Regions from separate parts of the Caldalkalibacillus uzonensis genome, predicted to be linked through region 1. Evidence: riboswitches for the same ligand, from Rfam matches in the RefSeq annotation. Region 1 holds a riboswitch; the other holds the start of a gene.
The links. A riboswitch is a leader RNA that binds a small molecule or an ion and turns the genes downstream of it on or off. The one in region 1 is predicted to bind thiamine pyrophosphate.

Region 1 (3,620 bases):
ATACCCAAACTGGAACCCAGGACACCTGACCCTACATAAGGGACGTCGATCATCTCCAACAAGCCCTGCAAAGTACCGTCTTCCCCATACGGACCGTGAACGACCGGGAATACTATATCCACAGTTTCCTTCAGCTTTAACAGGTCCGGATGGCGGTTGGTGGCCAATCTGAGCTCGGCAACGGTGGAAGGCGGCTGTTGCAAACTCCCCCCTTCCACCCATAAGCCATCCAATTGGATATAGAGGGGAACCACTCTCCATTTATCATAATCAATAGCATGCAAAATAGAGAAAGCGGTGCGCAATGAAACTTCATGTTCACTTGACTTTCCTCCGTAAATCAAACCCAGTACCTGTTTGTCACTCATGTAGAATAACTCTCCTTTAGGCGGATTTATCTTATGTATATGCCTATGATTATATCATGTTTACTCTAAGGAGAGCATTCGTTTCTTACTGGTTATTTTCGTCGACCAGATTGACATAGATCTCCTCAACAGATGGGACCGCCTCTATCAAGCCACCCTCCAGCAACCAGTCAGCCGTCTCTTGCCAAGTCTCTTCTATTTGACTGCCGAAGGCTTCATCCCCCATTTCCATCTCTTGCTGAACATGGTCCGCATGCTTATTCATCAGTCGGCCACATCTTTCTGTAATAGGACATCTCCCAAAACAGATACTCGAAACGGGTCGTGTTTAAGAAGATTTCTTCCAGACGCTCCAGCTCCCTCTCTGGTTTGCCCTCTGCTTGCTCATCCAATAAATCGATGGTCCATTGAGCCAGTTCCCCAAACTCCTCACTGGCGTACATCTTGATCCAATCTCCGTAAAATTCATGCTCGCTGGCGCCAGGAATCCGATTGAGAGCCGGCCTATTTCATGGTAGCTCCACATGCAAGGCAACAGGCTGGCCACCAGTTCAGCCAGTGTCCCGTTTTGAGCCACATGAAGCATATAGTGGGTATAAGCCAGCGTCGTTGGGGCAGGCTGCGCCTGTTCCAGCTCTTGTTCGGAGATGCCGAACTTCTTGGCATACTGGCGATGTAAGTCCATTTCCACATTTAAGGTGGCATCCAGTAAACGGGCAAAGCGGCCCATGGTTGCCACATCATGAGCTTTGACCCAGGGCAAACAACTTGGCATAGTCAATCAGATAAAGATAATCTTGAATCATATAAAAACGGACTCCTTTCATGAGAGAAATAAAAAACCACTCCCAGGTAGGAGTGGTCAGTCAACATTCAAACAATAACACCGGCTTTTAGTAGAGCGGTTACAGGAACCATCAGCCATCGGGAAGGAACATCAAACAGCAAAGGACTGTTTTGGGCCATGTCTCCTCCCAGACAATATGTACGCCGGGCAACGCGATGCTGACGTGACTCCACTTCCCTACGCTAGTATTATCTAGGTCAGGTTCAAGGGTTGAGGCGGAAACCTCTCTCAGCCATTCAGCACCCCTAGTGGAGTAAAAACTATACTGTTATTAAGCTGTGGGTTTTTCGGTCATAACACATTTTGACCAGGGACTGTTCCCGTTGATTGTGGTACGATATGCCATTAATTTCAATGGTGACATCCGGATATAAGTACTCAGCTGACACCTGCCCATCCTCTTGATTCACCCGAACGTAAGTTTTGACATTGGCCGGGGCCCCCAGTCTTTTCACTTTAATCCGGTGTCCGGCTTCCAGTCTTCCCCCTCGAGCCACCCCGGTTCCGTCGATAATCAATATATCATGGGCGGCAAACAATGTAGAGTTGTAAACGCCCAACCCTTGGACACATATATTGCCGCTGGCCCGGACAGCAGAGTTATGGATATAGCGCGCACTGACGTGGTAAGCGCCCTGGCCCTGTCCGGCGATGTCCTCCATCAAAGCTTTTCCAGTACGGTATAAGTGCTCTATTTCATCCTTAGATTGTATTTTAAGCGGTCCCAGACCTGTCAGCTTTTCAATCAGAGAAGCAGCCCAGTGGGTGAGTTCCTGACTCGGATCGTTCCAATGCTTACATTCCTGCTCAAAGCGTTTAAGATAGGTTTCTAAATGCTTCAGCTTGGATTCAATTAACAACTTGACTACCCTGCCCAAACCGTTAGTTGTCTCAACCTGGTGCTTCACATCCAGGTGGGCACTTATTTGCTGCAGGCCTTTCCGGATGGTGTCCACTTGATCCACAATGGTTTTCATCCGCTCCAAAATGAGCTGCGCTTGGGATGCCTGTCCACCCGCTGTCACTTCGCTGCCAATGATGTTTTTTCTCACAGCGACATGTTGCCCAGCCACAATTTTTCCGTGGGTAACCGAGCCTTTAACCTCCACATTGCCAGTCGCCTCTATCATTAAACCCTCCAGCACATCCCCATGCACTGTTACGTCACCGTTAAACCGAATACTACCCTCTTCCAAAGTCAAATCTCCCTTAATCTCAAAAAGAGGATTTATTCTCACTTGCCCTTTGTTCAATTCCACTCTCCCATCCATCGTAGCCACAACAAAGCGGCCGTCCTCACTCAGCTTCACGCCCTGTCCCAGCCGGATGGGGATCTCTTTCCCATCGATGGCCGGGATCTCTTGTCCGAACACATTGATCCCGTTCGTTCCTTTTGATGGCGGCACAATTTCTATTACTTTATCTCCGATTTGAACACTTTCCACCTCATGCACGCCAAACCAATTAATACTCTCCTTTTCCTGCACTTCCACCCCTTCATTTGGGAGCGTCGTATAAAGTTTTTTAAATTGGGTTGGTTGACCGTCCTGCCTTTGCTTTCCTGTGGCTATGATGTAAGGCTCTGACCAGTAGGTTTCCTGTCTCAGCCAGTCATCGATACGCTGGGAACTGACGCCATACACAACTCCTTTCTGCTTCAGCCAGGTCACAAGCTCCTCCGTGGTGAAAGGCAACTGCTGACGGCGCTGCTCCTTAAAGCGGATCTCGCACCCATTGTGTCCAGAGCTGACCACCGGAATTAGCTCATAAGCCACGTCTTCAATTAACTGCAAGCTGGCCTCGAGGCCATTCTTGGAAATGTTCAGGTACACCCAATCGTCTAACTGTTGTGGATCATAAGGCAGCGTGACAACATCATCAGCAGTTAAAACACATCTTGCTTGTATCTTTGCTCCGTTTACCCGTAAGGCGACGTGGCTGGGCGGAAACAGGGTGACAGGTTGTTCGAAAAGACAGGGATCAATCCACAGGCAGTTCTCCTTCCAATGCACACTCTCTGTATTTTTATGATCAGTGTGAGCAAGCATCTCATACTCCCCCCCTCTGGTCAGAATAAACGGGCAGCCAGTCTTTGTTGAAGACATTACTTCAAGCTGTTAATTGACAGGTATGAAGTTTTGGCAAGCAAAAGTCATCCTTTAGGTTATTGTACCTACGCCTATTTTACCATGTTCACTTCCTTTTGCCCACTCTTCCAAACGATATAATCTATCAGCAGCCTGATAGCCACACCAATCGCTTCTTCTTTGGGTTCGAGCTGGGCATGGTGTAAACCAAAGGGACTGTCAACCCCCAGCCAAAACATAAACCCGGGGACCTCTTGCAAAAAGTAGCCGAAGTCCTCACCTGTCATCGCCTCTTTACATTCGATTAAACGCACTTGT
Region 2 (3,620 bases), on a different contig from region 1:
AGCCGCTTGCACAGCACCGGATCATCTGAAGTGTACGGTAAAACAACAAATCCTTCCTTCACCAGCTGTTCTGTTGCTTTGAGCGTCTGTACCGGATCGGGCAGGAGTGTTTTTTCGTTGACACTGATCTCCACTTTGATCCAATCTGATAGTCCCGAGGCCCGGGCCAGACGGGCAATTCTGATTGCTTCATCGGCTGTTTTGGCGCCGCTGGTATTAGGCAGATAGGTAAATGACATCCCTTCCAAATGTTGCAGAATGGCATCTTCATCAGGATACTCTAAATTTACCCGGCGAATGGCAAAGGTCAACACCTCTGCCCCCGACGCCTTAATCGCTTCATTCTGGATGTACGGATTGGGAAAGCGGCCGGTGCCAAGGAAAAAACGGGAACGCAAAGTTTTTCCGGCAATGACCAGCGGATCATTTTTCAACATGGGCTCGATCGATACTTTGTCTGGCATGGTCTAACCTCCTCCTACAAAATGAACCAGCTCAACTTTGGCTCCAGGCTTCAATTTGTATTGGCCCCACTCGGAGCGATGCACAATGTGACCATCTACTTCGGCTACCACATGGCTTTTGTTTAATTGATAGTGTTCTATCAATTCCTCGAGGGACTCACATGCCACATTTGTTTCTTTACCGTTCACAATGAGCGTTTTCACCGTTCTCACTTCCTTTTAACTCGTGCATGGACATGTATACTTGCACTATTAGCCTCATTGCTTACTTCCTGACCTGTTTAATCTTGCTGGCAAAGGCACGGGCTGCCCCTTGCACATCCTCCGCTCCGACAATGGCACTAACAATGCAAATGCGCTCCGCCCCTGCTTCCAGTACCTGATCCACATTATGCAGCTTGATGCCCCCAATGGCCACAAAAGGAATACGGATATGCGCCACGACTTCCCGCACATACTCCAGGCCAACCGGGTCAACGACATCCTCTTTGGTAATGGTTGGGAAGACAGGGCCAACACCTATATAATCAGCCCCTCCTTCCTCCGCCCGCTTGGCTTCCTCCAACTTGTGAGTGGAGATCCCGATGATTTTATCTGGGCCCAGGATTTTTCGCGCTTCTTCCAATGGCAAATCATCTTGGCCCAAATGAACGCCATCTGCATCAACGGCCAAGGCAATGTCTACATGATCGTTGACAATGAAGGGTACATCGTACCGTACACATAAGTCTTTGAGATGCTTGGCCATATCCAGCAGTTCTCTTTTGGTTTTCTTTTTTTCCCGCAGCTGTACGATGTCAGCTCCACCATTAATTGCCTCTTCAATGACCTCAAGATAGTTCCGCTCCGGGTAAAATTGTTCTCCTGTAATGACATAGAGTGAAAAGTCTTTCATGGTATATACCTCCTAAAAATAGAAAAACCACTTTCTGCGCAAGAAAGTGGAATCAGGCTCAGTCTAACACCAGATTCGACTTCCCTACGCTGGCATGATCCAGATCAGGTCATAAGGGTCTCTCTCAGCCCAAATGGGCACCCCTAGCCGAATTTGATACTCATATTCCCTTTTTTCCTTTAGTATAACCATAACCTTTATGAGGACTGATGTCAATCAGTCATTGACGAAACAGACCTTCTATCGTTAAATTAAGAAGGATAAGGAGGAATCGGCATGTTAAAACAAGACATAAAAAGGGTGACGAGCCCTGTCAACGCACACGCCTTGCTCCCTCGCAAGCGTGAGATTGACCCGTGGGAGTCGTTGTTTCGCCGGTTGGAACAAGGGACCAACAGCCTGACCAGTGTGGAATTTACCGTGACCAATCTGTGCAACCTCCGTTGTGAACATTGTGCCGTGGGCGATGTGTTAACAATGAAAGAGGCTGAGGCACGCATTCCTGTGGATGTATTGCTCAAACGCCTGGATGAAGTGGAAACACTGGATACCCTCAGCATTACTGGCGGGGAACCTATGTATAATAAAGAAATGATTGTTGACTACATTGTACCCTTGCTTCGGTACGCCAAGGAAAGGGGAGCGCAAACCCAGATCAACTCCAACTTAACCCTGGACTTGGAACGCTATGAGGCTATCTTACCTTATTTAGATGTACTGCATATTTCTTACAACTACCGCCATGCGAAAGACTTTTACCAGATTGCCTATGTCCATCACACACACCAGGTTTCTTTGGCCCAAGCGGAAAAAACCTTTCAGCGGTTAGTGGATAACACCAAAACACTGGCAAAGAAAGGAGTGTTTGTCTCAGCAGAATCGTTGTTAACCCCCTTTACTCGGGATAAAATCGGACAAATTCATCATCTGATCAAAGAGATGGGCTGCCAGCGCCACGAAGTACATCCTTTGTACCCCAGCGACTTTGCCCGGGACATGAAGGTGCTTAACTTGGATGAATTAAGAGAGACCTATCACAGGCTGTTGGATGAACGTGATCCGGACCTGTGGATCTTGTTTGGCACCCTGCCCTTCTATGCTTGCAGTCGAAACGAAGCGGATCTGGCCTTGATTAAACGCATTTACAGCACACCCAATACAACGGTACGCAATGACCCCGATGGACACAACCGCTTAAACTGTAATATTTTTACCGGGGAAGTGACCGTGACAGACTTTGGGGATGTCGGTCCACTTGGTCATGTGGAAGAGGACTCCTTTGCTTCCTGTTTTGCACGCTGGCAAGAGCATCCAGCCTTCCAGCCGATCAAATGCTGCTGTCCCCAAGCCCAGTGCAACGGTCCTAATCTTTTGGTTGCCCACACCTATTACCAAAGGGTTGACTTCCGCCACCGGCGCGGCATAAACCTGGCAGACTCTATTTGAGTAATGACTGAAAAACACTTGGCACTTCTGGTTTCTGTGCATGCTATAATATACATAGAAATTAAAGAAGTGAAAATATATAGTAACTGGAGTTGAATGATGAAACGCTTGGTAGACTACCTGGTTTTAACTGTTGGTTCTGTTATTGTCGCCGCAGGACTGGAATTGATTTTGGCACCCAATGAGCTGGTGGATGGGGGGATTACAGCCATTGCCATCATGGTGAATCACATTGGTGATATCCCCATCTGGCTCACATTTATCATGCTTAATATTCCGACACTGATCGTGGCTGCCAGATATATGGGTCAACGCTTTGTCTACCGGACCCTGTACGCCAACCTGATTACCGGTATTGGCTTATACTGGATGGCTCCGCTTCCCGCCATTACCTCCTCTGAAGTCCTCATTGTGCTGTATGGCGGCCTGCTGCTTGGCGTTGGCATCGGTTTGGTGGTTAAAGCGGGCGGTGCCATTGACGGCACTGAGATGATCGCCATCTGGCTGAACAAGCGTTACCATATCCCCATCAGCACCTTCTTGTTAGGCATTAATGCTATCATTTTATCGGCGGCTGCCTTTGTATTTACCATTGAAAAGGCGATGTTCTCAATTGCTGTGTTCTACATTGTCTCCAAAATGATTGACTTTGTGCTGGATGGCCTGAATCAGGGCAAGTCAGTGATGATTATCTCCGAGAAACCGGATGAAGTGGCCCAAGCCATTATGGACGAATTTGAAATTGGAGTCACCTACTTGTACGGTGAGGGGGGATACACTGGTGATCAACGGAAAATTGTATACTGCATCACCAA

Region 2: linked by a shared signal. The riboswitch ahead of thiE (thiamine phosphate synthase) and the one ahead of tenA (thiaminase II) in region 1 are both predicted to bind thiamine pyrophosphate.

Annotation. Positions count from the first base shown of each region.
Region 1 is NZ_JAUSUQ010000005.1:198,578-202,197, reverse strand. Features, by position in the region: gene J2S00_RS08700 (D-alanine--D-alanine ligase family protein) at 1-368, opposite strand, end outside; gene J2S00_RS08695 (hypothetical protein) at 454-633, opposite strand; partial or broken gene tenA (thiaminase II) at 626-1,183, opposite strand; TPP riboswitch at 1,373-1,472, opposite strand; gene J2S00_RS08685 (flagellar assembly protein A) at 1,476-3,263, opposite strand; gene J2S00_RS08680 (N-acetyldiaminopimelate deacetylase) at 3,395-3,620, opposite strand, start outside.
Region 2 is NZ_JAUSUQ010000013.1:40,903-44,522, forward strand. Features, by position in the region: gene J2S00_RS15460 (thiazole synthase) at 1-464, opposite strand, end outside; gene thiS (sulfur carrier protein ThiS) at 468-668, opposite strand; gene thiE (thiamine phosphate synthase) at 730-1,359, opposite strand; TPP riboswitch at 1,424-1,514, opposite strand; gene yfkAB (radical SAM/CxCxxxxC motif protein YfkAB) at 1,636-2,805, shown strand; gene J2S00_RS15480 (YitT family protein) at 2,905-3,620, shown strand, end outside.